Regions from separate parts of the Pseudomonas sp. GW822-FHT04H02 genome, predicted to be linked through region 2. Evidence: predicted binding sites of a transcription regulator. Region 2 holds the regulator's gene; each other region holds the start of a gene.
What was found. The regulator FliA, encoded in region 2, starts transcription of late flagellar genes. The targets are predictions, from matches to a motif close to CTAAAGTTTNNNNNNNNNNNGCCGNTAA.
Positions count from the first base shown of each region.

Region 1: motA (flagellar motor stator protein MotA) is a predicted target of FliA. The motif match lies at 5,982-6,009, and genes of this name have one in related genera.
Region 3: AC1RMG_RS27255 (methyl-accepting chemotaxis protein) is a predicted target of FliA. The motif match lies at 6,168-6,195, and genes of this name have one in related genera.

Region 1 is NZ_JBXAMM010000006.1:226,587-236,559, forward strand. Features, by position in the region: gene AC1RMG_RS25665 (AhpA/YtjB family protein) at 1-1,215, opposite strand, end outside; gene serB (phosphoserine phosphatase SerB) at 1,349-2,563, shown strand; gene asd (archaetidylserine decarboxylase) at 2,635-3,495, opposite strand; gene rhdA (thiosulfate sulfurtransferase) at 3,514-4,329, opposite strand; gene AC1RMG_RS25685 (HDOD domain-containing protein) at 4,373-5,911, opposite strand; gene motA (flagellar motor stator protein MotA) at 6,078-6,929, shown strand; gene motB (flagellar motor protein MotB) at 6,933-8,033, shown strand; gene rsgA (small ribosomal subunit biogenesis GTPase RsgA) at 8,086-9,117, opposite strand; gene orn (oligoribonuclease) at 9,226-9,768, shown strand; gene AC1RMG_RS25710 (trimeric intracellular cation channel family protein) at 9,886-9,973, shown strand, end outside.
Region 2 is NZ_JBXAMM010000002.1:1,074,314-1,084,286, reverse strand. Features, by position in the region: gene AC1RMG_RS11795 (protein-glutamate methylesterase/protein-glutamine glutaminase) at 1-113, opposite strand, end outside; gene AC1RMG_RS11790 (chemotaxis protein CheA) at 161-2,446, opposite strand; gene AC1RMG_RS11785 (protein phosphatase CheZ) at 2,459-3,247, opposite strand; gene AC1RMG_RS11780 (chemotaxis response regulator CheY) at 3,278-3,649, opposite strand; gene fliA (RNA polymerase sigma factor FliA) at 3,815-4,555, opposite strand; gene fleN (flagellar synthesis regulator FleN) at 4,552-5,382, opposite strand; gene flhF (flagellar biosynthesis GTPase FlhF) at 5,501-6,823, opposite strand; gene flhA (flagellar biosynthesis protein FlhA) at 6,835-8,964, opposite strand; gene AC1RMG_RS11755 (glycosyltransferase) at 9,109-9,973, opposite strand, start outside.
Region 3 is NZ_JBXAMM010000007.1:129,649-139,621, forward strand. Features, by position in the region: gene AC1RMG_RS27230 (MATE family efflux transporter) at 1-574, shown strand, start outside; gene tusA (sulfurtransferase TusA) at 571-822, opposite strand; gene rlmM (23S rRNA (cytidine(2498)-2'-O)-methyltransferase RlmM) at 1,015-2,088, opposite strand; gene acnA (aconitate hydratase AcnA) at 2,297-5,038, shown strand; gene AC1RMG_RS27250 (CPBP family intramembrane glutamic endopeptidase) at 5,216-6,007, shown strand; gene AC1RMG_RS27255 (methyl-accepting chemotaxis protein) at 6,225-7,790, shown strand; gene AC1RMG_RS27260 (alpha/beta family hydrolase) at 7,959-8,654, opposite strand; gene ccoN (cytochrome-c oxidase, cbb3-type subunit I) at 8,754-9,973, shown strand, end outside.

The DNA.
Region 1 (9,973 bases), on a different contig from region 2:
TTCGATCTGCAGGGCATGGCCCAGGGCGCGCAGCAACTCGCCGCAGCAGATGGCGTTGGTCAGGTAGTCGTCACCGCTGTCTTCGCTGTGGAACAGCATCAGCGTGCTGCCATCGTTCAGGGTATGCAGTTCGCTCTGGTACAGCGAGGCGGCCTGGTCGAGGCAATCGCGGTAGCGTTCCAGCAGTTCCATCAGGCGGGCGCGGGGCAGGCGTCGCAGTTGCTCCTGGGCACCGAGTTGCACCGCCAGTACCGCACTGTGCTGGGGCTGGGCCGGAACCTGTGGTTGCGGTTGTGGCTTGGCAGCAGGCGTCGATGAGCTGTCCCGCAGGTCGGCGAAGGGGTCTTCCTCGTCCAGTTCGTCTTCTTCGGCGTGAACCAGGTGCCGGGGTGCAGGCTTCAGGCCTGCTACCGGAGCGCTTTCGTCGAAGCTCGGGTCCCGCAGGTTGCGCACTTCGAATGCCGGCTCATCGTCCTCGTCGTCTTGTACTTCAGCCTCGGGCTGCGGTGCCGGTTCGGGTTTTTCCGGCACCAGGCGGGCATGCAGCTGACGCGCCAGATCGCCGATTTCGTCCTGGCGCTGAGTGGCGGGAGTGTGTTCGTCCAGGTCACGCAGCCAGACTCGCAGTTGCAGCAGCGGAGTCGAGATGTGCCGCCCCAGGCGCAGGCTCAAGGCCAGGGCCAGGGCCAGCAGGATGGCGCTGAGGATGCCCATGCTTTGCAGGCTGATGGTCATCGGCTGCTGGAATTGCGCCATGTCCAGGCTGATTCGCAGGTTGCCCGCGGTCACGTCCTGGAAGGTGATCTTGGTCTGGTACACGCCCTCGGTTTCACCCAGCAGGCTGCTCTTGGGGCGCTGGCCGGCCTCGGCGAGGATGCGGTTGTCCACGCTGTAGATGGCCGCGTGGGCCACCAGCGGGTTCTTGGTCAGATTGTTGAGCAGGACATTGAGGCTGAGGATGTCGTTGGACACCAGCAGCTCGGTGGCCGAGGTGGCGGTCTGGGTGGTCAGGCTCTGACCCAGGGCGTCGGCTTGTTCGTGCATGGCTTGCTTGAACTGCAGGCCCATCACGCCGGCATAGATCACCAGGGCCAGGGCGACCAGGATCACGTTATGGCTGGCAATGCGCAATGCAATCGGCACACGGCGGTGGCGCAGTGCACGGAAGATCAGCAGGAAGAAGTTATCGGTTTTAACTGGCGTGGGCCGGTTCACTGAGCTCGGCTCTTTTGTCCGTGAAGTTGACGCGCAGTATAGCGACAGGCCCTAGACCGGCAAAGCGCTGGCTGTGCCCGATGGTCACCGAAAGTGGGTAGAATGCGCTTTTTTTCCACCTCGGGGGTGCGCCTTGCGCGAAATTGTCCTGATAAACATCACCGGCGAAGATCGTCCCGGTCTGACTGCGGCCATTACCGGCGTTCTGGCCCAGGGTGGTGTGAACATTCTCGACATCGGTCAGGCGGTGATCCACGACACCTTGTCGTTCGGCATCCTGGTTGAAATTCCCAGCAACGAGCAGAGCTCGTCGGTGCTCAAGGACATCCTGTTCACCGCCTACAAGCTCGACCAGCAGGTGCGCTTCACGCCGGTGTCCGAGGAGGATTACCAGCAGTGGGTCGCCGGGCAGGGCAAGAAGCGCCATATCGTGACCCTGCTGACGCGCAAGGTTACCGCCGAACAGTTGCAGCGCGTGAGTTCCATCACCGCCAAGTACGGCCTGAACATCGACCATATCGATCGCCTGTCCGGGCGCATGCCCCTGGACATGCCAGCCGACCAGGGCAAGGGCTGCATCGAGTTCTCGGTACGTGGCGAAGCCGCCGATCCGCAAGCCCTGCGGGCCGAGTTCCTCAGCGTGGCCCAGGAGCTGAACGTCGATATCGCGTTCCAGGAAGACTCGCTGTTCCGCCGTAACCGGCGCCTGGCGGTGTTCGACATGGATTCGACGCTGATCGAGGCCGAAGTCATCGACGAGCTGGCCAAGGCGGCCGGTGTCGGCGATCGGGTCGCGGAAATCACCGAGCGGGCGATGGCCGGCGAGCTGGACTTCCGCGCCAGTTTCAAGGAGCGCCTGGCGCTACTCAAGGGCCTGGACGTCAATGTGCTGGACGCCATCGGCGCCTCCCTGCGCCTGACCGAGGGCGCCGAAACCCTGTTCGCCGAGCTCAAGCGCCTGGGCTACAAGACCGCGATCCTCTCCGGCGGCTTCACCTACTTTGCCAAGCAGCTGCAAGCCAAGCTGGGTATCGACTACGTGTTCGCCAACGAGCTGGAAGTGGTGGACGGCAAGGTCACTGGCGTGGCGGTGGAGCCGATTGTCGACGCCCAGCGCAAGGCTGATCTGCTGCGTGAGCTGGCGCACAAGGAAGGCCTGCGCCTGGAGCAGACCATCGCTGTCGGCGATGGCGCCAACGATCTGCCGATGCTCGGCATTGCCGGCCTGGGCGTGGCATTCCGCGCCAAGCCGCTGGTCAAGCAGTCGGCCAAGCAGGCGATCTCGACCCTGGGCCTGGATGGCGTGCTGTACCTGCTGGGGTTCCGTGACCGCGACGGGCAGCTCTGAGCCGCCGGAAAATCCCCGCCCATAAAAAACGCCGCTGATCAGCGGCGTTTTTTATGTCCGGCATTCAGGCCTCAAGCCTTGGGCAGGCCCAGGCCCTGGCCCATCCGCACGGGCGAGCCGGCAGCCAGCTCTTGGGCCCACTGCACCTGGTCCGGGCCAAACAGCACGATGGCCGTGGAGCCCAGCTTGAAGCGGCCCATTTCGGCGCCTTTCTCCAGGTGGATCGGAGCGCGGGCGGCTTCGTCGTAGCGCACGGTCTTGAGTTCGCGCTTGGGCGGCGTTACCAGGCCGGCCCAGACGGTTTCGATCGAAGCGACGATCATCGCGCCCACCAGCACCAGCGCCATCGGGCCGCGCTCGGTATCGAAGATGCACACCACGCGCTCGTTGCGTGCGAACAGCTCGGGTACGTTTTCAGCGGTAGTCTGGTTGACCGAGAAGATCCGGCCCGGCACATAGACCATTTCCCGCAGGGTGCCGGCCAGGGGCATGTGCACCCGGTGGTAGTCCTTGGGGGAGAGGTAGATGGTGGCAAAGTCGCCGCCCATGAACGGCTGTGCCAGGGCCGGGTCACCGCCCAGCAGTTCCAGCACGCTGTAGCTGTGGCCCTTGGCCTGGAACACTCGGCCGTGTTCGATCGGGCCCAGTTGGCTGACCGCGCCGTCGGCAGGGCTGAGCACCGCGCCCGGGGTCGGGTCCAGCGGCCGCGCGCCGTCTTTGAGGGCGCGGGTGAAGAAGGCGTTGAAATGCTCGTAGGCGGTCACGTCCTCGACCTGGGCCTCGGACATATCCACTTGATACTGCTTGGCGAACCAGCGGGTGAAGGCATTCTTGAACCAGCGCACGCGGCACTCGGCAATGCAGCCGGCCAGGCGCGACAGCAGGTGATGAGGCAGCAGGTACTGGCTGATGATGAACAAACGCTTTTTCATTGGGTGTCCTTAAAAACCTTAAATCTCTACGGGCGTATCGGGATGATTGCCCCATTCGCCCCAGGAGCCGGCGTAGCCCTTGACCCGTGGGTAGCCCAGCGCCTTGGCCACCAGATAGGTGAAGCCGGAGCGATGGTGGGTCTGGCAGTGGGTGATCACTTCTTTGTCTTTGCTGATGCCCAGGTCCGCAAGGATCTGTGGCATGTCGCGGCGGATGCGCAGGTGGCGTGCCTGATCCATGCCGGCGGTCCATTCGAAATTCACCGCGCCGGGGATATGCCCGCCCTTGGCTGCCAGGACTTTTTCGCCGGAGTACTCCAGCGGTCCGCGGGCGTCCCAGATCACCAGGTCCGCCGCGCCGAGACGGCTTTGCAGGTATTCGCGGGTGGCGGTGGGCTCGTCATGCAGGGCCAGCGCCACGGGGCCGCCGACCGCGGCCGGCACTTCGGTAGACACGGGCAGGCCTTCCGCCAGCCAGGCCGGCAGGCCGCCGTCGAGGTAGTGGTAGCGGTGGTGGCCGATCACGTCCAGCAGCCAGATGAAGCGCCCGGCCCAGCCACCGCCTTCATCGTCGTAGACCACATAGACCGCGTCCGGGTTGTGCCCGAGTTCGCCGAACAGCGTTTCAAGCGCCGCTTGCGGCGGCAGCAGCCCGGGAGCCGGCGCCTGGCCCAGCTGAGTGCGCTTGGGGTCGACGAAGCGCGCCCCGGGAATATGCCCGGTTGCATAGCGGGCAGCGCTGGTCAGGTCGACCAGGATCAGTTCGCGGGCGTTCAGGCGGGCGAGCAGGTCGCTCGGTTCAATGACCAGCGGCAAGCCAGAGAAGTCAGACATGTCAGGTCCCCAGGGCGCAAAGGGAAGGATTGTAGCGCAAGCGTCATTGGCTGCGGTTGGTAAAGCTGTGCAAGGCTTTTTCGATGCACTGGGCGGTCTTGCCGAAGGCCTGGACGCTGATTTCCGAGAACGGCACGCCGCCCTGGTCGGCGATCGCCAGCATCAGTACCCGGCCATTGCACGACAGTGAGCGGATCAGCAGGTGTTCGCCGCGAAACAGCTGGCGCAGCGAGCTTGGCAGGTGAGGGGCGAACTGGGCCCGGTTGGCCGGGGTCAGGCGGATCTGCGCGGATTTTTCCAGCAGGCGTTGCAACAGCGGGCTCTGCTTGGCCTGCAGGGTCAGGCTGGCCGCTTCCCTGGGCATGCCGTAAAGCTGTTGCACTCGCAGGTGGCTCAGGCTGCGATCGACCATCAGCAGCATGACCCGATGCATGCCGCACGCCGCCAGGGCATCCCGGGCAAAGCCGGTAAGGTGCACGGCGTTGGTAAAGGGGCTGGGGTCCAGCAACAGTTCGCCGCAGAGCTTGCGCCACTTGGCCAGTTCCAGTGCGGTGGGCGCCGGGGCTGGTTGTTCGCCGTGATGCAGGCGTCGGGCATCCCAGGGCCAGAGCAGGGCCTGGGCCGGGTGCCAGAGATCGGGCTGGGTGTCGTTGCGGGCGCTTTGTACGGCCTGTTGGTGCAACTGTTGCTGGACCTGGTCCAGGGGGATCTGCAGATAAAGAGCGGTAAGGTTCTGCCAGCGCCGGCCATGGGGGCTGTTCCAGGACTGTTGCGCCGCCAGCGCCAGGCCGTTGGCCAGCAACACAGTGTTGGCCGGCTGGTTCAGCCAGCGCCGCAGGTCCGGTTCAGCGTCCAGGCGTTGTTGCTGGCGCAGCGGGTTGTCGCTGTCGCGGGCAATCAGCATGACCTTGGCCAGCAGGTGCTGCTCCTGGGTCAGCAGGCGATAGCCCTGCTGGACCCAGATCGGCAGGTGCCAGGCCAGGACCAGGGCCTGGCACATTTCCATCAGTCGCACTCCGAACAGTTGCAGTTCAACGTCGTGTGCGGATTCGTGCTTGTAGATGACCCGCAGTTCCCACTCTTCCAGCAGCTTGGGATAGACCAGGGCCATGGCCCAGAGCGGCGAGAGAAACAGCAGGCTGCCCCAGTGGATGTCCTGCCAGAGTCGCGCCAGGCGTCCGGCAAAGAAGCCATTGGCTTGCTGGCTGGCGTGCTGGCTGATCAGCTGGAACTGGCGCAATGCCTGGGGGATCTGCTCTTCAGGCAGCGTCGGCAGTTGCTCGAGCAACTCCTCGGTACGCTTGAGGCCCAGGCGGTTGACCGCGATCTCCAGGTTTTCCGCCGGTTCGCTCATGCTGCCGTGGGAATGCCGGTTGGCTTCGCGGATCACGCTCAAGGCCAGTGCCGGGCTGTTTTGCATCAGATCGACAATCTCCCGCAGCGAGCTGCGGTTGTTGGCAATGGCGCGGCAGACCCGGTCATGGCTGGCCTGGGGCACCGGCAGGCGCACGCCATTGAGGAGCTTTACCCAGGCGTCGAGAGAGGCGGGCGGAGAATGTGGGACGCTGGTTTCATTAGACATGGTCGGGCGCAATCATCGTCTGCTGTGAACACGCCCAGAGCGGGCCAAACTGGCTTTTCGCCTTAACTGGCTATAGTCTGGCGCAGTTTTGCCGATAAGTAGAAGAAGAGTTTTAAGAACTTCCGAATATGACCTTGAACCCGACTCAATAAGTACTCCCCTACCTATGGCTAAAATTATCGGCATCATCGTCGTATTCGCGAGCGTGCTCGGCGGATACGTGCTTTCCCACGGCAAAATCGCGGCACTGATCCAGCCTTTCGAAGTGCTGATCATCGGCGGCGCAGCCTTTGGCGCATTCCTCCAGGCCAACCCGGGCTATATGACGATGCACGTCGTCAAGAAATCCCTGGGCATGTTCAGCTCGCGCTTCACCCACACCTTCTACCTGGAAGTGCTGGGCCTGATCTACGAGATCCTCAACAAGAGTCGTCGCGAAGGCATGATGGCCATCGAAGGCGATATCGAGGACGCCGCGGCCAGCCCGATTTTCGCCAAGTACCCGGCGGTGCTCAAAGATGAACGCATGACCGCCTTCGTCTGTGACTATCTGCGCATCATGTCCTCCGGCAACATGGCTCCCCACGAGCTGGAAGGCCTGTTCGACATGGAGCTGTTCAGCCTCAAGGAAGACCTCGAGCATCCATCCCATGCGGTCAACGGGATTGCCGACGGCATGCCCGGTTTCGGTATCGTCGCGGCGGTATTGGGGATCGTGGTGACCATGGCCTCCCTGGGCGATGGCGACCAGAAGTCCATCGGCCTGCACGTAGGCGCGGCGCTGGTGGGTACCTTCTTCGGTATTCTCGCGGCCTATGGTTTCTTCGGCCCGCTGGCCCACTCCCTGGCCCACGACGCCAAGGAAGAACTGAACGTCTACGAAGCCATCAAGGCGTCGCTGGTGGCCTCGGCTTCCGGCATGCCGCCGTCCCTGGCCGTGGAGTTCGGGCGCAAGGTTCTGTACCCGGCGCACCGTCCTAGCTTCGCCGAGCTGGAACAAGCGGTTCGCGGTCGCTAAGTCATGGAAAATAATCAGCCGATTATCATCAAGCGCGTCAAGCGCTTCGCTGGCGGACATCACGGGGGCGCCTGGAAAATCGCCTTCGCCGACTTCGCCACGGCGATGATGGCGTTCTTCCTGGTGTTGTGGCTGCTGTCCACGGCCACCCCGGAACAGAAGATCGCCATCGCCGGTTACTTCAAGGATCCGATCGGCTTCTCGGAAAGCGGTACGCCCTACATCATCGACCTGGGCGGCTCTCCTGAGCTGGCGCCGGACAACACCCTCAACCCCGAGATCAAGTCCCAGCCACAACCGGACAAGGTCACGGTGGATGCCGACCAGGTGGAGGGCATGGCCGAGCAGGTCGAGCGCGAGCGTCTCGAGTTGCTGTTGCAAGAGTTGCAGAACAAGGTTGAAGAAAACCCGCAACTGCAGAAGTTCAAGGACCAGATCCTCTTCGAGATCACCCCGGACGGCCTGCGGATCCAGATCATGGACGCCGAGAACCGGCCGATGTTCGACTCTGGCAGTGCACGTCTGAAGCCGTATTTCGAAGACATCCTGCTGGCCATGGCTGACACCATCAAGACCGTGCCGAACAAGATCAGCATCAGCGGTCACACCGACGCCAAGCCCTATTCGGGCACTGGCGACTTCGGCAACTGGGAACTGTCGGCCAACCGGGCCAACGCTGCGCGTCGGGCGCTGGTGGCGGGTGGTTATCCTGATCCGCAAGTTGCGCGTGTGGTGGGCTTTGCTTCGTCGGCTCTATTCGATCGCAAGGACCCTTTCAACCCGGTCAACCGGCGCATCGATATCGTCGTGCTGACCAAGAAGGCCCAGCGTGCCATCGAGGGTGAGCAGACCGATCCCAATGCTCCGGTACCGACCCAGGGTAGCGGTGCTCCCGGTGAAGTACCGGGGGCGGCAGCCGACCCGAATGCCTTGCCGCCCGGTAGCGAACCGCTGCCGGCGCACGAGGTGCGTCAACGTATGAATATCTTCGAGGACGGTGTGCTGAAGATGGACGAGCAGGGTGCGGCGGGCCAGTCTTCCGCTCCGGCTCCGGCTCCCACTGCTCCGGTGGCGCCGCCCGCTACGCCGGGCACGGCGAAGTGACAAACGACAAGGCCGCGAAGATCGCGGCCTTGTCGTATCTGGGTCAGGTCAATCAGTAACTGTTGTCTGGCAGGCTGGCGAGGATCGAGCGGTAGCTGTTCATCCGTTGCTGCTGGATCCGCCCGTCTTCCAGGGCCTTGAGCAAGGCACAGCCCGGCTCGCGATCGTGCTTGCAATCGCGGAAGCGGCAGGTGCCCAGCAAGTCATTGAACTCGATGAACCCGGCCTCGACATCGGCGCGGCTGACATGGCCGAGGCCGAACTCACGGATACCGGGGGAGTCGATCAGCTCACCGCCACCGGGGAAGTGGAACAGGCGCGCGGTCGTGGTGGTGTGAGTGCCCTGGCCGGAGAACTCCGACAGCGGGCCGACGCGGGTTTCGACTTCCGGCAGCAGGCTGTTGACCAGGGACGACTTGCCCACCCCCGACTGGCCGACGAATACACTGATGCGCCCGTCCAGCAGGGCTTGCAACTGCTCCATGCCGTCGCCGTGATGAGCCGAGACCTCCAGCAGCGGGTAGCCCAGCTGGCGGTAGACCGCGAGCAGGGCGTTGAGCGCAGGGGCGTTCTGCTCATCGATCAGGTCGGCCTTGTTCAGCAGCAGCAACGGCCGGATTCCAGCATGCTCGGCGGCTACCAGGTAGCGGTCGATCAGGTTGGCGTGGGGCTCTGGCATGGGCGCAAACACGATCACGATCATGTCGACGTTGGCGGCCACCGGCTTGAGTTGGCCGCGGCTGTCCGGGCGGCACAGCTCGGTGCTGCGCGGCAGTTGCGCGACGATCACCCCGATGCCCTGGTTGCCGGCGCGCCAGACCACCTGGTCGCCGGTCACCAGGGCCGGCAGGTTGGCCCGCAGGTAGCAGCGGAACACCTGGCCGGCCGTTTCGCCTTCGCGAGCCTCGACTTCGACCTGGACGCCGAAGTGGGCGATGACCAGGCCGGTCTGTTCCGGGCCCAGGTCGCCACCTTCCAGCGCCTCGACGGCAGAGGACTCGCGTTTGGCGGCGCGGGCGGCGCGCTCACCCTGGATCTTTTCGATGCGCCAGTTTTGGCGGCGATTGAGCTGGCGTTTGGCCATTGGTGTTCCGTGTCGATAATTACGGCGGATAGGTAAAACGGCGGCGAGTTTAGCACGCCGGGCAGGCCCTCTAGGCTAAACTGCGCAACTACGCCGAGGAGCCCACCCATGCAAAACCCGCAGAACCTGATTTGGATCGACCTGGAAATGACCGGTCTGAACCCTGACACCGACGTCATCATCGAGATGGCCACCATTGTCACTGACAGCAACCTCAACACCTTGGCTGAAGGACCGGTCATCGCCATCCACCAGAGCGACGAGATCCTCGCCGGCATGGATGAATGGAACACCCGCCAGCACGGCGGTTCCGGTCTGACCCAGCGGGTTCGCGAAAGCCGCATCAGCATGGCCGAAGCCGAAGCCCAGACCATTGCCTTCCTGGAACAGTGGGTGCCCAAGGGCAAATCGCCGATCTGCGGCAACAGCATCTGCCAGGACCGGCGCTTCCTGTACCGCCACATGAAGGCTCTGGAAAGCTACTTCCACTACCGCAATCTGGACGTCTCGACCCTCAAGGAACTGGCCGCCCGCTGGGCGCCGGACGTGCGCGACAGCTTCAAGAAAGGCAGCACCCACCTGGCCCTGGACGATATTCGCGAGTCCATTGCCGAGCTCCAGCACTACCGCAAGCACTTCATCAAGTTCTGACCCACAGGCGCCGACTTGCCGGCGAACGGGCGCCCGCTGCGACTCGGCGCCCGTACCCGCCCCCTTTTGGTGCCCGCTTCAACTGAGTAGACTGCGCGCCTTCCTGCAAGGACCGCCATCATGCTGTTGATGCTTTATCTGATTGCCATTACCGCCGAGGCCATGACCGGCGCCCTGTCTGCCGGCCGGCGCGGCATGGACTGGT
Region 2 (9,973 bases):
TTACCATTGGTCGCCGTGCCGACGACCTGGATATTCGAATCCGCTGAAAGAATTTCCGAGACGCGGCGGCGGAAAAAACCCGAATCGTCCACCACCAGGACTTTGACTGCCATAAACACTCCGTTAGGTGGGGCGAGGCCAACCGCCCCTCCCCGCCGAATCAAATACGCCGTGCGGCGTAACGCTTGAGCATGCTCGGAACATCGAGGATCAGAGCAATGCGGCCGTCACCGGTAATGGTGGCGCCGGACATGCCCGGGGTTCCCTGAAGCATTTTGCCCAAGGGCTTGATGACCACTTCTTCCTGGCCCACCAGTTGATCGACGACAAAGCCGATCCGCTGGGTACCCACCGAAAGGATCACTACGTGGCCCTCGCGCTGCTCTTCATGAGCGGCGGAACTGACCAGCCAGCGTTTGAGGTAGAACAGGGGCAACGCCTTGTCGCGCACGATCACCACTTCCTGGCCGTCCACCACGTTGGTGCGCGACAGGTCGAGGTGGAAGATCTCGTTGACGTTGACCAGCGGGAAAGCGAATGCCTGGTTGCCGAGCATGACCATCAGTGTCGGCATGATCGCCAGGGTCAACGGCACCTTGATGACGATCTTCGAGCCCTGGCCCTTGGTCGAATAGATGTTGATCGAACCATTGAGCTGGGAAATCTTGGTCTTCACCACGTCCATGCCCACACCGCGACCGGACACATCGGAAATCTCGGTCTTGGTGGAGAAGCCCGGGGCAAAGATCAGGTTGTAGCACTCGGTATCGCTCAGGCGGTCGGCGGCGTCCTTGTCCATCACGCCGCGCTTGACGGCGATGGCGCGCAACACGTTCGGGTCCATGCCCTTGCCGTCATCGGAGATCGACAGCAGGATGTGGTCGCCTTCCTGTTCCGCCGCCAGTACCACCTTGCCGCCACGGGACTTGCCCGAGGCTTCGCGCTCTTCCGGCGATTCGATGCCGTGGTCCACCGCGTTGCGCACCAAGTGCACCAGCGGGTCGGCCAGGGCTTCTACCAGGTTCTTGTCGAGGTCGGTTTCTTCCCCCACCAGCTCCAGGTTGATCTCTTTCTTGAGCTGCCGGGCCAGGTCGCGAACCAGGCGCGGGAAGCGCCCGAAGACCTTCTTGATCGGCTGCATGCGGGTCTTCATCACCGCGGTCTGCAGGTCGGCAGTCACCACGTCGAGGTTCGACACGGCCTTGGACATGGCTTCGTCGCCGCTGTTGAGGCCCAGGCGCACCAGGCGGTTACGCACCAGCACCAGCTCGCCCACCATGTTCATGATTTCGTCCAGGCGCGCGGTATCGACACGCACCGTGGTTTCCGCTTCGCTGGCAGGCTTTTCCGCCGGCGGGGCCGCAGCGGCGGCGCGAGCCGGTGCCGGTGCCGCAGCAGGAGCAGCGGCAGCTTTCGGCGCCTCGGCCTTGGGCTCGGGCTTCTTCGCCGCCGGCTTGGCGACGGCAGCAGTGGCCGCCGCAGCCGGAGCCGCAGTGGCCGCGGCTGGCTTGGCCGCACCCGGGGTTTCGGAGAATTTGCCCTTGCCGTGCAACTCATCCAGCAGGGATTCGAATTCGTGATCGGTGATCAGGTCGCTGCCGGCTGCGGCTGCGCTTGGTGCGGCTGCGGCAGGAGCGGCAGGCGCCGCCGCCACGGCCGAATCCAGGGCCTCCACGGCGAAGTTGCCCTTGCCATGCAACTGGTCCAGCAATGCTTCGAATTCATCGTCGGTGATCTCATCACCTGCGCCAGCCGCACCACTGGTGGCACTGGCCGCGGCCGGTGCCACGGCATCCGGGGCGAACTGGCCCTTGCCGTGCAACTGATCGAGCAGGGATTCGAACTCGGCGTCGGTGATTTCATCGCTGGCCGGCTCGCCCTGGGCCGCAGGTGCGGCGGCAGGCGCTGCTTCGGCTTCGGCCTTGGCGGCATTCAGCGAGTCGAGCAACAGCTCGAATTCGTTATCGGTGATGTCCCCTGCCGGGCTTTCTTCGGCCACAGGCTCGGCAACCGGCTCAACCACCTCTTCCACAGCAGGTGCTGCAGGCTCGGCACCGGCAGGTTCGGCCAGGCGCGCCAGGGCCGCCAGCAACTCCGGTGTGGCAGCGGTGATTTCGGTGCGCTCACGGACCTGGCTGAACATGCCGTTCACCGCGTCCAGAGCTTCAAGCACCACGTCCATCAGTTCCGAGTCGACTCGCCGCTCACCCTTGCGCAGGATGTCGAAGACGTTCTCGGCGATGTGGCAGCACTCCACCAGCTCATTGAGCTGGAGGAAGCCGGCGCCCCCTTTAACAGTGTGAAAACCGCGAAAAATTGCATTGAGCAAGTCCGCATCATCCGGCCGGCTTTCCAGCTCGACCAGTTGTTCGGACAGTTGCTCTAGAATCTCGCCGGCCTCAACCAGGAAATCCTGAAGGATCTCTTCATCGGCGCCGAAGCTCATTAATGGGTGCTCCTAGAATCCAAGGCTGGAAAGCAAATCGTCTACATCGTCCTGACCGGACATAACGTCTTCCCGTTTATCGGCATGAATCTGCGGACCTTCACCCTTGGCGAGATGTTTTTGCGGATCTTTTTCAGCGAGGATCGATTCACGGTCATGTTCGATACCGGCGAAACGATCGACCTGGCTGGCCATCAAGACGAGTTTGAGCAGATTGCTTTCGACTTCCGTGACCAACTGGGTCACACGCTTGATCACCTGACCGGTCAGGTCCTGGTAATCCTGCGCCAGCAGAATGTCGTTGAGGTGGCCGGAAACGGTACGGGTTTCCTGTTCGCTGCGCGTCAGGAAACTGTCGACCCGGCGCGCCAGCTCGCGAAACTCTTCAGCGCCGACCTCGCGCCGCATGAAGCGCCCCCAGTCTGCGCTCAAGGCCTGGGCTTCAGTGCTCAGGCCGTTGACCAGCGGGGTGCTGCTCTCCACCAGGTCCATGGTGCGGTTGGCTGCGGCTTCCGTCAGCCGGACCACATAGGACAGGCGCTCAGTGGCATCCGTGATCTGTGAAACTTCCTCGGCTTGCGGCATGTGCGGGTCAATCTGGAAATTGACGATCGCGCTATGCAGCTCGCGGGTGAGCTTGCCCACTTCCTGGTACAGGCCGCGGTCACGGGTCTGATTGAGCTCATGGATCAATTGCACCGCTTCGCCGAACCGGCCCTTTTCAAGGCTCTCGACCAGTTCCAGCGCATGTTTTTTCAGGGTCGACTCAAAGTCGCCCAGTGAAGATTCGTTATGCTCCATAGCTCCCCCGTGGCGGAATGGCTACGCGTCTCAACCGATGCGTTCGAAGATTTTTTCGATCTTCTCTTTCAACGCCTGAGCCGTGAATGGTTTGACGACATAGCCGTTTACGCCGGCCTGGGCAGCTTCGATGATCTGCTCGCGCTTGGCTTCAGCAGTCACCATCAATACCGGCAGGTGCTTGAGTTTTTCATCGGCGCGCACGTGGCGCAGCAGGTCGATACCGGTCATGCCCGGCATGTTCCAGTCCGTTACCAGAAAGTCGATGCTCCCGCTGTTGAGTACCGGAATGGCGGTAGTGCCATCGTCGGCCTCGACCGTGTTGGTGAATCCCAGATCACGCAACAGGTTCTTAATGATCCGCCGCATCGTTGAAAAGTCATCAACGATGAGGATTTTCATGTTCTTGTCCAATTCGACCTCCAAGCAGTCTTAAACGCATCCAGCACCTGAACGCGCCATTCAATCAATCCGGCATAACACACAACGACTGCATGGAGCACATACTGCAAGACCGGTGCAGCGCTTGCTTCACCGGTCCTGAACGCAGTGTCCCCACACTGCCTGTCAGCGCGCTCGCCACTCCCCCAAACGCCCCCGCAAACGGGCTGCGCACTGGCTGTGTAACTGGCTGACCCGCGATTCGCTGACCCCCAGGACCTCACCGATTTCCTTGAGGTTCAGCTCTTCGTCGTAGTACAGCGCCAACACCAGTCGCTCGCGCTCCGGCAAATTGGCAATCGCATCCGCCAACGCGGCCTGGAAGCGTTCATCCTCCAGGTCCCGTGACGGCTCGAGATGAGCACTGGCGCCATCCTCATGCAGCCCTTCATGCTCGCCGTCCTGCAACAGGTCGTCGAAACTGAACAGGCGGCTGCCCAAGGTGTCGTTCAAAATCCCGTAATAATCGTCGAGACTCAATTGAAGTTCGGCCGCAACTTCATGATCTTTAGCGTCACGACCGGTTTTAGCTTCAATTGCGCGAATCGCATCACTGACCATGCGCGTATTACGGTGCACCGAACGCGGTGCCCAGTCGCCTTTACGAACCTCGTCGAGCATCGCCCCACGGATACGGATACCCGCGTAGGTTTCGAAACTCGCCCCCTTGCTCGCGTCGTATTTGGTCGACACTTCGAGCAAACCGATCATCCCGGCCTGAATCAGGTCTTCTACCTGAACACTGGCCGGCAACCGCGCCAGCAGGTGATAGGCAATACGCTTGACCAGAGGCGCGTAGCGCTCGATCAATTCGTACTGGCTGTCACGCGCCGACTTCTTGTAGAGGTTGTAGCCACTGGCAGTCATAGCACCGGTCCCGCTGTTTGATGCACTAGCCGCTCGACAAAAAACTCCAGATGCCCGCGTGGGTTCGCCGGCAACGGCCAGGTATCGACTTTTTGCGCGATGGCCTTGAACGCCAATGCACACTTCGAACGAGGAAAGGCTTCATAGACCGCACGCTGCTTTTGCACGGCCTTGCGTACGCTTTCGTCGTAGGGAACTGCGCCGACGTATTGTAAGGCCACGTCCAGGAAGCGATCCGTGACCTTGGTCAATTTTGCAAACAGGTTGCGACCTTCCTGAGGGCTCTGAGCCATGTTGGCCAGGACCCGGAAACGGTTCATGCCGTAGTCGCGGTTGAGCAGCTTGATCAGCGCGTAGGCGTCCGTGATCGAGGTCGGCTCGTCGCACACCACCAGCAGTACTTCCTGGGCCGCGCGGACAAAGCTGACTACCGAGTCACCAATACCCGCAGCGGTGTCGATCACCAGCACATCGAGATTGTCGCCGATATCGCTGAAGGCCTGGATCAGGCCAGCGTGCTGCGCGGGGCTCAGGTGCACCATGCTCTGGGTGCCCGAGGCGGCCGGTACGATGCGGATGCCTCCAGGGCCCTGGAGCAGCACATCGCGCAGTTCGCAACGACCCTCGATGACGTCGGCCAGGGTATGTTTCGGAGTCAGGCCCAGCAGGACATCGACATTGGCCAGTCCCAGGTCGGCATCCAGCAGCAAGACCCGCCGGCCGAGCTCAGCCAGAGCCAGGGACAAGTTCACTGACACATTAGTCTTGCCGACGCCACCTTTGCCGCCGGTCACCGCAATCACCTGTACGGGATGCATGCTGCCCATGTTCTTTCTTTACCTTGTCTTACTTAGACGGGGCCACATAACTGGCTGCGCGTTCACCATTGGAACAATGCATGGCAGACCATCGATGTAGATACACTGCAATCTATTCATGATTACCTCAGCCAACCCGTTTGGACGGGCTGTGGTAAAGGTCAGCGAACATGTCGGCCATGGCTTCCTCGCTGGGTTCTTCCTGCATCTGTACGCTTACCGCGCGACTCACCAGCTGATGCCGGCGAGGCAGGTGCAGATCGTCAGGAATCCGCGGACCATCAGTGAGATAGGCAACCGGCAGTTCATGACTGATGGCCAGGCTCAGCACTTCGCCAAGACTGGCTGTTTCATCAAGTTTAGTCAGGATGCAACCGGCCAGGCCGCAGCGTTTGTAGCTGTGGTAGGCGGCGGTCAGCACCTGTTTCTGGCTGGTGGTAGCCAGTACCAGATAGTTCTTCGCACGAATGCCACGACCGGCCAGGCTCTCCAGCTGCATGCGCAACGCCGGATCGCTGGCCTGCAGGCCGGCGGTATCGATCAGCACCACGCGCTTGCGCAGCAGCGGATCCAGTGCCTGGGCCAGGGACTGGCCCGGGTCCACATGGGTCACCGACACATTGAGGATGCGCCCCAGGGTCTTGAGCTGCTCCTGGGCGCCGATGCGGTAGCTGTCCATGCTCACCAGGGCAATGTTCTGCGCCCCGTACTTGAGCACGTAGCGCGCCGCCAGCTTGGCCAGGGTGGTGGTCTTGCCCATGCCGGCCGGGCCGACCATGGCGATCACACCGCCCTCTTCCAGAGGCTCGACTTCCGGGGTCTGGATCATTCGCGCCAGGTGCGCCAGCAACATGCGCCAGGCCTGACGGGGTTCGTTGATTTCGGTAATCAGTGCCAGCAGGTCGCGGGCCAGCGGGCCCGACAGGCCGATGCGCTGCAGGCGACGCCAGAGGTTGGCCTGCTCCGGACGGCTGCCCTGCAACTGGCTCCAGGCCAGGGAGCCGAGCTGCACTTCCAGCAGTTCGCGCAGACCGTTGAGCTCGAAACGCATCGAGTCCAGCGCCCGCGTATCGGCAGGTGGCGCTGCAGGAGCCGGCGCCGGGCGCGGACGCTCGGTCAGGGTCGGCTCGATCAGGGGCTCGGCCGCGGTCAACGGCAGGCCGGCGAACAGCTGGCGATTGGTGATCGAGGCACTGTCGCCCTCGCCCCGCAGGCTCAGTTCGGCCTGGGCGGTGACAATCCGCGACTGGGTCTTGCGCAGCTCGTCCTCGAGTTCCATGTTCGGAACCCGTGGCGACAAGGCCGACAACTTGTAATCCAGCGCAGCCGTCAGCTCGACACCGCCGGCGATCCGCCGGTTGCCGATGATGGCGGCTTCAGCGCCCAACTCATCACGAACCAGTTTCATGGCCTGACGCATATCGGCGGCGAAAAAACGCTTAACTTGCATAACCCACTACCTCAGCCGTTGGGCCCTACTGTCGCAACGATGGTCACTTGCTTGTTGTCCGGAATTTCCTGGTACGCCAGCACATGCAAACCCGGGACGGCGAGACGGCCGAACCGCGAGAGCATGGCGCGGACCGGCCCCGCTACCAACAGAATCACCGGTTGACCTTGCATCTCTTGACGCTGCGCCGCATCGATCAGCGAACGCTGCAGCTTCTCTGCCATGCTTGGCTCCAGCAGAACGCCTTCTTCCTGGCCTTGTCCTGCCTTCTGCAGACTGCTGAGCAAAATTTGTTCCAACCTTGGCTCCAAGGTGATCACAGGCAGCTCAGACTCAGTGCCTACAATGCTTTGGACGATGGCACGAGACAATCCGACGCGTACCGCGGCAACCAAAGCGGCAGTATCTTGACTCTTGGCGGCATTGTTGGCGATGGCTTCGGCAATGCTGCGGATGTCGCGTACCGGCACCTGCTCGGCCAGCAGCGCTTGCAGGACCTTGAGCAACTGCGACAGCGACAGCACGCCCGGCACCAATTCCTCGGCCAGCTTCGGCGAACTCTTGGACAACACTTGCAGCAACTGCTGGACCTCTTCGTGGCCGATCAGTTCGCTGGAGTGCTTGTACAGAATCTGGTTCAAGTGGGTGGCGACCACGGTACTGGCGTCCACCACGGTGTAGCCCAGGGACTGCGCCTGCGGCCGTTGGCTGATTTCGATCCACACCGCTTCCAGACCAAAGGCCGGGTCCCGAGCGGAGATGCCGTTGAGCGTGCCATAGACCTGCCCCGGGTTGATCGCCAGCTCGCGATCCGGATAGATCTCCGCTTCGGCCAGGATCACCCCCATCAGGGTCAGGCGGTAGGCGCTCGGCGCCAGGTCCAGGTTGTCGCGGATATGCACCGTGGGCATGAGAAAGCCCAGGTCCTGGGAGAGCTTCTTGCGCACCCCCTTGATCCGCGCCAGCAATTGCCCGCCCTGGTTGCGATCCACCAGGGGAATCAGGCGGTAACCGACTTCCAGGCCGATCATGTCGATCGGCGTCACGTCGTCCCAACCCAACTCCTTGGTTTCCAGGGCACGGGCCGGGGAAGGCAGCAGGTCCTGTTGACGCTGGACCTCTTCCAGAGCCTTGACCTTGACCTGGTTCTGTTTTTTCCAGACCAGGTAAGCGGCGCCACCGGCCACGGCCGCCAGGCTGAGGAAGGAGAAGTGCGGCATGCCCGGCACCAGCCCCATCACGGCCATCAGGCCGGCTGCCACCGCCAGCGCCTTGGGCGAAGCGAACATCTGGCGGTTGATCTGCTTGCCCATGTCTTCGGAACCCGAAGCCCGGGTCACCATGATCGCCGCCGCAGTGGACAGCAACAGTGATGGCAATTGCGCCACCAAACCGTCACCGATGGTCAGCAAGGCGTATACCCGGCCCGCATCGCCAAAGCTCATGTTGTGCTGGAAGATACCGACGGCCATGCCGCCGATCAGGTTGATGAACAGGATCAGCAAACCGGCGATGGCGTCACCGCGCACGAATTTGCTGGCACCGTCCATGGAACCGTAGAACTCGGCCTCCTGGGCCACTTCGAGACGGCGCAGCTTGGCCTGGTTCTGGTCGATCAGGCCGGCGTTCAAGTCAGCATCGATGGCCATCTGCTTGCCGGGCATGGCGTCCAGGGTGAAGCGCGCGCTCACCTCGGAAATACGGCCGGCACCCTTGGTCACCACCACGAAGTTGATGATCATGAGGATCGCAAAGACCACGATACCGACCACATAGTTGCCGCCGATCACCACCTCACCGAAGGCCTGGATCACCTTACCGGCAGCGGCGTGGCCCTCCTGGCCATGGAGCATCACCACCCGGGTCGAGGCCACGTTGAGCGCCAGGCGCAGCAGCGTGGCCACCAGCAGAATGGTGGGGAACACGGCAAAGTCCAGCGGCCGCAGGGCGTACACGCACACCAGCAGAACCACGATCGACAAAGCGATGTTGAACGTGAAGAACACGTCCAGCAGGAACGCCGGGACCGGCAACATCATCATGGCCAGCATGACCAACAGCAGCACCGGCACACCCAGATTGCCTCGACCGAGGTCAGCCAGGTTGCTGCGAGCCGTGTTGATTAACTGAGAGCGATCCACCGATTTACCCCGTTCCGTAAAGCAAACTTTTGACGCCTGAAGCGGCACGGGGCTGCTACTGCAAGAAACCTTCCAACTTTTACCGAAAGGAAATATGGCGCCGGCATTGAGCCGAAAATGCCGGAAACCTCAGAGTGGCCGTGATTAATCCGGCAGCCAGGCAGCACGCCACGCCATCAATGCGCTAGCGTCCAGCATCCAGTCGCGCCGGACGACTTCACGCAGGGCATCCCCGGCCCGGGCATTGGCCTGTGGATCATCCAGATGCATGCGGATGGCCGCCCTCCAGTCCTGGAAGTGATTGGCAACCCGAGTCACCGGCAAATCACCGCGGAAACACGCCAGATCACTGCAGATGACCGGATAACCACAGGCGCCATACTCCAGGAGACGCAGGTTGCTCTTGCACTCGTTGAGCAGACTCTGCTGCATGGGCGCTACTGCCAGATCCAGATTCAGCCTGGCCAGCGCCGCCGGATACAGGCTGATCTCCACACCACGATGCACTTCCTTGACATAGGGCAGCAGTTCCTCGGGACAAGCCCCCATGAACACCCAGTCGACTTCCGTCGCCAGGGCTTTCACCACCTCGCCGATCACTTGAAGATTGGCCAGCTGCCAGTCCGCGCCTGCCCACCCTACCCGGGGCTTGTCGCCGGCACACCGCTGGCTGCTTGGCAACGCCCCCCAGCCCTGCTGGTCCAGACGACTGTGGATGACCCGGGTATCCGGATGCAGGCCATGCAGAGCGTCGGCCAGGGCTTCGGTGGACACCACCAGGCGATCGACGCAGGCCACGGCTTCGCGCAAATAGTAGGAAATATCCCCAGGCGTCATGCCCTGGGCAGCCTCCCCAACAGCCAGGCTTGGCAGGTGATCGTTCAGCTCAAAGACCTTGAAACTGCGCGAGAAGGCTTGCGCACGACGCATGGCGCTGAGCGACTCCTCGCCGATGTGGCGCTGGAAAACCATCGAATCCGGGGCCACTCGCGCCAGTTCGGCCGGCGAT
Region 3 (9,973 bases), on a different contig from region 2:
CCTGGGGGCCACGGTGGTGGCCGGGCACCAGATCGCCCTCAACGTCAGCGCCCTGATGTTCATGATTCCCTACTCCCTGGCCATGGCGGTGACCGTGCGGGTCGGCCAGGCCCTGGGCCGCCAGCAACCCCGCAATGCGCGCTTCAGCGCCGGCGTCGGCATGGCCACGTCACTGGCCTACGCCTGCCTTTCGGCGAGCCTGATGTTCTTCCTGCGTGAGCCCATCGCCACCATCTACACCACCGACCCGATGGTGATTCAGGTCGCTTCGATGCTGATTGTGTATGCGGCGCTGTTCCAGTTTTCCGATGGCATCCAGGTCACGGCGGCCGGCGCATTGCGCGGCTACCAGGACACTCGGGTGACCATGATCCTGACCCTGTTCGCCTACTGGGGGATTGGCTTGCCGGTGGGCTACGCCCTGGGCCTGACCGACTGGTTCGGCCCGGCGCGGGGCCCGAGCGGCCTGTGGGAAGGCCTGATCGTGGGCTTGAGCTGCGCGGCGCTGATGCTGTCGATCCGCCTGACCCGCAGCGCGCGCAAGCAGATCCGCATCAGCCGCTCGGCGGGTTAATCGAGCTTCTTGCGGATCCAGTAGAGGTAGGTACCTGCCTCTTCCTGCTGCGCTACCAGTTCATGGTCGAGAAACACGCAGAACTTGGGAATGTCGCGGCGGGTGGAGGGGTCGGTGGCAATCACCTTCAACAGCCCGCCCGGCGGCAGGTCGCGGATGTGCTGGTGCAGCATCATCACCGGCTCCGGGCAGTTGAGGCCCGTGGCGTCGAGGGTGCCGTCAACCGGCGTATCGATAATCTGGCTCATGAATCACTCCTGAAACTGGCCGGCATTGTCGCGCAATACCGCCATCGGTTCATCTGTTGCTGTCGTTCCACGGCCCCGATCCTGCCGTAGGAGCTGGCTTGCCAGCGAAGGCATCCTCACGCCTTGCACCAGTGCGGGGCCTTTTTCGCCGGCAAGCCGGCTCCGACCAGGAAGCGGGCGGTGTTGCGGGTACTACGCCGATTTGGGCTTTTTCAGATCCAGGCGCCGCAGGTGGCAGGTGACTTCCTCGCGGTCGTGGTACAGCTGCTTGCAGCCAATGGCCACGCGAATGCCCCGGGCCTTGAAGCCTTCTTCGATGCGCTCCAGCAAGCGCTTCACTTCGGCATAGCGCTGCTTCATCGGCAGCTTGAGGTTGACCACCGCCTCGCGGCAGTGCCCCTCGCCGATCCAGGTCTCCAGCAGCGCGGCGTTGCGCGCCGGTTTCTCGACGATGTCGCAGACCATCCAGTCCACCGGCTGCCTGGGCTTGTAGGTAAAGCCGTCCGCCATCAGGTGCTGCACCAGGCCGGTGTCCATCAGGCTTTCAGCCATGGGGCCGTTGTCCACGGCGGTCACCAGCATGCCGCGGTTGACCAGTTGCCAGGTCCAGCCGCCCGGGGCAGCCCCCAGGTCGACGCCGGTCATGTCGCCATGCAGACGCTCGTCCCACTGGTCCCGAGGAATGAAATGGTGCCAGGCCTCTTCCAGCTTCAGGGTCGAGCGGCTCGGCGCTTCCCGGGGGAATTTCAGCCGTGGAATGCCCATGGGCCACATGGCCGAGTTGCCGGCATCAGCCAGGCCGACGAAGACTTCCCGACCGCTCTTGAAGGTCAGCAACAAGCGCGGCTTGGTCGCGTCATCCACCAGCTTGCCGGCCGCGGTCAGGGCCTTGCGCAGGGGTGCTTCGAACTTCTTGCAGAAGTTGGACAGCTCCTTGCCATCGTTGGTGTCCACCACTTCCAGCCACAGGCTACCGCACTGCGGGAAGTTGGCCAGGTAGGCAAGGATCACGCTGATACGATCGGTTTCCGGCAGGTCGATGAAGCCGCCCCGGGCCCACTGCCGGGGAAAGATCAGCTCCGGGAAGCGCAGGCCCTGCATCAGACGCTGGGCCCCGTCGTCCTCGGTGCATATAAACTCGGCGCAGGCGGTGCTGGGCTTGGCCTTGGCATAACCGGCGACATTCAGCCGGGCCGCGTGGTCGGCGATCTCGGAGCAGACTTCGCCCTCGAAGCCGGGCCGGCAATGGATAAACAGGGTGTTCATTGAATCTCCTGGGCAAATGGCGATGAATCGATGCGCAAACCTGCCCTGTAGCAAAGCCTGTCACGAAAACCGGCGCATGATAACCGAGTTCGGAACCTTGGACTGAGCCCAGCAGTCCAGTGATTAGCTATAAGCCCCAAACAGAGCTAGGTTAACTCTCTGTCCGTATCACAGGCCCGTAGCCGTGCGGGCCACAAGGAGTCATTCAATGCCATCCCTCGATAGCCTGAAAACCCTTAAGACCCTAAAAGTCGACGACAAGACTTATCACTATTTCAGCCTGCCGGACGCCGCCAGGAGCCTGGGTGATATAGACACCCTGCCCATGTCGCTGAAAGTCCTGCTGGAAAACCTGTTGCGCTGGGAAGACGACAAGACCGTCACCGGCGCCGACCTCAAGGCCATCGCGGCCTGGCTCAAGGAGCGCCGCTCCGACCGCGAGATCCAGTACCGCCCCGCACGGGTGCTGATGCAGGACTTCACCGGGGTGCCGGCGGTGGTCGACCTGGCCGCGATGCGCGCCGCCATGGCCAAGGCCGGTGGCGATCCACAGCGGATCAACCCGCTGTCACCGGTGGACCTGGTGATCGACCACTCGGTGATGGTGGACAAATTCGCCAGCAGCAGCGCCTTCGAGCAGAACGTCGATATCGAGATGCAACGCAACGGCGAGCGCTATGCCTTCCTGCGCTGGGGCCAGAGCGCCTTCGACAACTTCAGCGTGGTACCGCCGGGCACCGGCATCTGCCACCAGGTCAACCTGGAATACCTGGGGCGCACGGTCTGGACCAAGGACGAGGACGGCCGCACCTATGCCTTCCCCGACACCCTGGTGGGTACCGACTCCCACACCACCATGATCAATGGCCTTGGCGTACTGGGCTGGGGCGTGGGCGGGATCGAAGCCGAGGCGGCGATGCTCGGCCAGCCGGTGTCGATGCTGATTCCCGAAGTCATCGGCTTCAAGCTCACCGGCAAGCTCAAGGAAGGCATCACCGCCACCGACCTGGTGCTGACGGTGACCCAGATGCTGCGCAAGAAAGGCGTGGTCGGCAAATTCGTCGAGTTCTACGGTGACGGCCTGGCCGACCTGCCCCTGGCGGACCGTGCCACCATCGCCAACATGGCACCGGAATACGGCGCCACCTGCGGCTTCTTCCCGGTGGATGACATCACCCTGGACTACCTGCGCCTGTCCGGGCGCCCCGACGAACTGGTGAAACTGGTGGAGGCCTACAGCAAGGCCCAGGGCTTGTGGCGCCTGCCGGGCAAGGAGCCGGTATTCACCGACAGCCTGGCGCTGGACATGGGCACCGTGGAGGCCAGCCTCGCCGGCCCCAAACGGCCGCAGGACCGGGTTGCACTGCCCAACGTTGCCCAGGCTTTCACTGACTTCCTCGACCTGCAGTTCAAACCCACCAGCAAGGAAGAAGGCCGCCTGGAAAGCGAAGGTGGCGGTGGTGTGGCGGTGGGCAACGCGGACCTGGTGGGCGAAGCCGACTACCAGTACGACGGCCAGACCTATCGCCTGAAAAACGGTGCCGTGGTGATCGCGGCCATCACCTCCTGCACCAACACCTCCAACCCCAGCGTCATGATGGCCGCCGGCCTGGTGGCGAAGAAGGCCGTGGAAAAAGGCCTGCAACGCAAACCCTGGGTCAAGAGCTCGCTAGCCCCAGGCTCCAAGGTGGTGACCGACTACTACAAGGCTGCCGGCCTGACGCCCTACCTGGACCAACTGGGCTTCGATCTGGTGGGCTACGGCTGCACCACCTGCATCGGCAACTCCGGCCCGCTGCAGGAGCCGATCGAGAAAGCCATCCAGCAGGCCGACCTCAGCGTGGCCTCGGTGCTGTCGGGCAACCGCAACTTCGAGGGCCGGGTGCATCCACTGGTGAAAACCAACTGGCTGGCCTCGCCGCCCCTGGTCGTGGCCTATGCCCTGGCGGGCACGGTGCGCATCGACATCAGCAGCGAGCCTCTGGGCCAGGGCAAGGACGGCCAGCCGGTGTACCTGCGGGACATCTGGCCCAGCAGCAAGGAGATCGCCGACGCCGTGGCCCAGGTCAACACTCGGATGTTCCACAAGGAGTACGCCGAAGTGTTCGCCGGGGATGCACAGTGGCAAGCCATCGAAGTGCCGCAGGCCGCCACCTATGTGTGGCAGGACGACTCCACCTATATCCAGCACCCGCCGTTCTTCGATGACATCGCCGGCCCGCTGCCGCAGATCACCGATGTCAGCGGCGCCCGGGTACTGGCCCTGCTGGGGGACTCGGTGACCACCGACCACATCTCCCCGGCCGGCAACATCAAGGCCGACAGCCCGGCTGGCCGCTACCTGCGGGACAAGGGCGTGGAACCGCGGGACTTCAACTCCTACGGCTCACGGCGCGGCAACCACGAAGTGATGATGCGCGGTACCTTCGCCAACATCCGCATTCGCAACGAAATGCTCGGCGGCGAGGAAGGTGGCAACACCTTGTACATTCCCACCGGCGAGAAGTTGGCGATCTATGACGCAGCCATGCGCTACCAGGCCGACGGCACGCCGCTGGTAGTGATCGCCGGCCAGGAATACGGCACCGGTTCGAGCCGCGACTGGGCGGCCAAAGGCACCAACCTGCTGGGAGTCAAGGCAGTGATCGCCGAAAGCTTCGAACGTATCCACCGCTCCAACCTGGTGGGCATGGGCGTCCTGCCCTTGCAGTTCAAGCTGGACCAGAACCGCAAGAGCCTGAAGCTGACCGGCAAGGAAACCCTGGACATTCTCGGCCTCAGCGGTACGGAACTGACGCCGCGGATGAACCTGACCCTGGTGATCACCCGTGAGGATGGCAGCCAGGAGAAGATCGAGGTGCTGTGCCGCATCGACACCTTGAATGAAGTGGAATACTTCAAGTCCGGCGGGATCCTGCACTACGTTCTGCGGCAACTGATTGCCTCCTGACGCTGCCTGAAAAAAAACACCGCCTTCGGGCGGTGTTTTGCATTGGGCTGCCGTGCCAGGACGAGGTGGTTATACTGCGCGCCCGCCAAATCTGACTCACCGGTCGCAATGGCGACTACAGATCCGGCGCAGTACTACGTCTCTGCAATACCCATTCTTACGCAACAAGGATTCCCCATGACTGCTCTGCCATGGATGTACCTGGCACTTCTTTCCATTGGCTACGCACTGGCCCTGAGCTACGGGCAACTGGGCCTGCTGGCCGCCCTGTCGATCTTGCTGCTGTTGGCTGCCGGCTTTGCCGTGCGCCAGCAACGCAGCCGCGTCGGCCAGTACCTGGGCCACGGCCTGTTCGTGGTGCTCGCTCTGGCCCTGGCCATGCACTGGCTGCCCGGGTTCTACAATGGCCGGGCCATCGACCCGCAACGCTTCACCGACGATGCCGTGCCCTTCTCCCTGTACCTGAACCAGGACAAGCCGCTGATCGGCTTCTGGCTGCTGCTGGTATGCCCGTGGATAGTCGGGCGGCGCTCACTGCGCCTGTCGCTGTATGCCACCGCCGCGGCTCTGACTCTGTGTGCGGTAGCCGCACTGGGCGGCGCGCTGCTAATGGGCATGATCACTTGGGCGCCGAAATGGCCGGAGCAGGCGTGGCTCTGGGTGCTGAACAACCTGCTGCTGGTGACCCTGGTGGAAGAGGCGCTGTTCCGCGGCTATATCCAGGGTGGCCTGAGCCGGCGCTTCAAGGCCCTGCCCTACGGCGAGAACCTGGCGCTGCTGTGCGCGGCGCTGCTGTTCGGCCTGGTGCACCTGGGCGCGGGGTGGCAATGGACCCTACTGGCAGGCATCGCCGGCGTCGGCTACGGTCTGGCCTATCGTTTTGGCGGCCTGGGGGCGGCGATAGCCACTCACTTCGGTCTCAACCTGTTGCATTTCGGCCTCTTCACCTACCCGATGCTGGCCGGATAACCCGCCAGCTGTTTTACCAAACCAGTACTTCAGGACTATTGACTGCCAAGGAAGAAGGTCAATGATTAGCCCCTCGCCAACGCCGGCTGAAACCTGCCGGCGCTTTTTGCAAGCGACACATTCTGCCAATGAGACCCAGAGCCGATTATTGAAAAATAATTTCAATAATCGGTTGAAGCGGCCGACAACCTATCAAAGCCTTGCGGATTGAAAAACCATGCGTAATAACCAGCCTGTCACTCAGCGCGAACGTACCTTCCCGGCTCAACAACGGTTGATTTCCACCACCGACGCCAAAGGCGTGATCACCTACTGCAACGACGCCTTTGTCGAGATCAGTGGGTTCTCCCGTGAAGAACTGGTTCGCGCACCGCACAACCTGGTCCGTCACCCTGATGTGCCCGCGGCCGTGTTCGCGCACATGTGGGGCACCTTGAAACAAGGCTTGCCATGGATGGGCATCGTCAAGAACCGCTGCAAGACCGGCGACCACTACTGGGTCAACGCCTATGTGACCCCAGTGTTCGAAGGCAACCAGGTGGTGGGCTATGAATCGGTACGGGTCAAGCCCACCGCCGAACAGGTGCGCCGCGCCGAAGCGCTTTACCAGCGCATCAACACCGGCAAGTCGGCCATTCCCAAGCGCGACAAGTGGCTACCGGTGCTGCAGGACTGGCTGCCGTTCATCCTGGTCAGCCAGCTGAGCTTCATGATCGGTGCCTGGCTCAACTCCCACTGGGGCTTCGCCCTGGCCGCCGCGCTCTCGGTGCCCCTGGGCCTGTTGGGCCTGAGCTGGCAGCAGCGCGGCCTCAAGCGCCTGTTGCGCTTGGCCGAGCAGACCACCTCCGACCCGCTGATCGCTCAGATGTACACCGACAGCCGCGGCGCCCAGGCCCGCCTGGAGATGTCGATCCTGAGCCAGGAAGCGCGCCTGAAGACCTGCCTGACCCGCCTGCAGGACACGGCCGAGCACCTCAACGAGCAGGCCCGCCAGTCCGACACCCTGGCCCACAACAGCTCCAGCGGCCTGGAGCGCCAACGGGTCGAGACCGAACAGGTGGCCACCGCGGTCAACCAGATGGCCGCCACCACCCAGGAAGTGGCCAGCCACGTGCAACGCACCGCCGACGCAACCCAGGAAGCCAATCGCCTGACCGGCCGTGGCCGCGATATCGCCGGGGAAACCCGCGAAGCCATCCAGCGCCTGTCGGTGGTGGTGGGCGAAACCGGGCTGACAGTAACCCAACTGGCCAAGGACAGTGACGAAATCGGCGGCGTTGTCGACGTGATCAAAGGCATTGCCGACCAGACCAACCTGCTGGCCCTGAACGCAGCCATCGAAGCCGCCCGCGCCGGTGAAATGGGCCGCGGCTTTGCCGTGGTGGCCGACGAGGTGCGTCAGTTGGCACAGCGCACCAGTGAGTCCACCGGGCAGATCCATACCCTGATCGCCAAGCTGCAGCAGACAGCCGCCACCGCCGTGCAGACCATGGACGCCGGTCATCGTCAGGCCGAAGAAGGCGTGGCCCGGGTTCTGGAAGCCGACCAGGCACTGGTGGGCATCAGCGAAGCGGTGGCCAACATCACCGACATGACCACCCAGATCGCTGCCGCCACCGAAGAGCAAAGCTCGGTGGCCGAAGAGATCAGCCGCAACATCAGCACCATCGCGCAACTGGCGGACCAGACTTCGGAGCAGGCCCAGCATTCGGCCGAGCTCAGCGAAGCGCTGACCCGCACCGCACACACCCAGTACTCGCTGGTGGAGCGCTTCAACCGCTAAGCCCCCTAGGGCCGGCAACAAAAAACCGGAAGCCAAGGCTTCCGGTTTTTTTATGCCCGCAAATCCACCCGACAACCGTAGGAGCGAGCTTGCTCGCGATAAATCTTCACCGCGCTCCAAATTCGAAGGCCGGGTGAACGTTTCGCGAGCAAGCTCGCTCCTGCAGGATCAGCTCAGCGCTTTCAGGAAGGCAGCAACCTTGAGCGCCGCAGATTCCAGATGCTGCTCATGGCTGAAACCCGAGGCCTTCAGGGGCTTGAGATCGTGATCAGCGGCCGCTAGCCAGTACAACTCGATACTGGCTGCCAATGTATAGGCCTCGACCGCCTGGCGATTGCCCAGGGCGTCACGCTCGCCCTGCACGATCAGGCTCGGCACTGACAGATCGGCCAGATGCGCCACCCGCGGTTTTTCCGGTTTGCCGGCGGCATAGAACGGATAGCCCAGGCACACCAATGCATCGGCCTGCAGTTCATCAGCCAGCAAACTGGCCATGCGCCCGCCCATGGACTTGCCGCCCACCGCCAACACCCCAGTGACATAAGGTCGCACCAGGGCATGCACCTCGCGCCAGCATTCCAGCAGCCTGGGCGCCGGGTTGGGCGGGCGTTTGCCGCCGTCCAGGCGCCGCTGGGCCATGTAGGGAAACTCGAAGCGCAAGACGTTCACCCCATGTCCCGCAAGGCGTACAGCAATGTCATTCATGAACCCACTGTCCATGGGCGCGCCGGCGCCATGGGCGAGGATCAGCGTCGGCGCCGACTGCGCCTCGACGCCCTGCGCGACATCCCACAACCAGCCCCGTTCCCGCACACACTGCGCCCATTGACCCCCGTCAATACTGGCCTTGTGCTCATTGCTCATGCTTGCCTCGCTTTTAGTCTGCCTATAACTCCAGACGAAGTGAGCGCGCCTTGCCGTGCGCAGTCGCTTTCACTTCAACTGAACCGTGGATGGGGAACCATGAACACTTCTATCAGTACCGCCTACAACTACAAGGTGGTCCGCCAATTCGCCATTATGACGGTGGTGTGGGGCATCGTCGGCATGGGGCTCGGGGTTTTTCTCGCTGCCCAGTTGGTCTGGCCCGAACTCAACTTCGACTTACCGTGGACCAGCTTCGGCCGTCTGCGGCCATTGCACACCAACGCGGTGATCTTCGCCTTCGGCGGCTGTGCGCTGTTTGCCAGCTCGTTCTACTCGGTGCAACGCACCTGCCAGACCACGCTGTTCGCGCCGAAAATCGCCGCGTTCTGCTTCTGGGGCTGGCAACTGGTGATCCTCCTGGCGGCCATCAGCCTGCCACTGGGCTACACCAGCTCCAAGGAATACGCCGAACTGGAATGGCCGATCGATATTCTGATCACCATTGTCTGGGTGGCCTACGCCATCGTGTTCTTCGGCACCCTGATGCAGCGCAAGACCAAGCACATCTATGTGGGTAACTGGTTCTTCGGCGCGTTCATCATCACCGTGGCCATCCTGCATATCGTCAACAACCTGGAACTGCCGGTCAGCTTCACCAAGTCCTACTCGGTGTATGCCGGTGCGACCGATGCGATGGTGCAATGGTGGTACGGCCACAACGCCGTGGGCTTCTTCCTGACCGCGGGCTTCCTGGGGATGATGTACTACTTCGTACCCAAGCAGGCCGAGCGCCCGGTGTACTCCTATCGCCTGTCGATCGTGCACTTCTGGGCACTGATCACCCTGTACATCTGGGCCGGTCCGCACCACCTGCACTACACCGCGCTGCCGGACTGGGCTCAGTCCTTAGGGATGGTGATGTCGCTTGTTCTGCTGGCACCAAGCTGGGGCGGCATGATCAACGGCATGATGACCCTCTCGGGCGCCTGGCATAAGCTGCGCAGCGACCCGATCCTGCGGTTCCTGGTGGTATCCCTGGCGTTCTACGGCATGTCGACCTTCGAAGGTCCGATGATGGCGATCAAGACCGTCAACGCCCTCTCCCACTACACCGACTGGACCATCGGCCACGTACACGCCGGCGCCCTCGGCTGGGTAGCGATGATCTCCATCGGCGCGCTGTACCACCTGATCCCGAAAGTCTTCGGCCGCGAGCAGATGTACAGCACCGGCCTGATCAACACCCACTTCTGGCTGGCTACCATCGGCACCGTGCTCTACATCGCTTCGATGTGGGTCAACGGTATCGCCCAGGG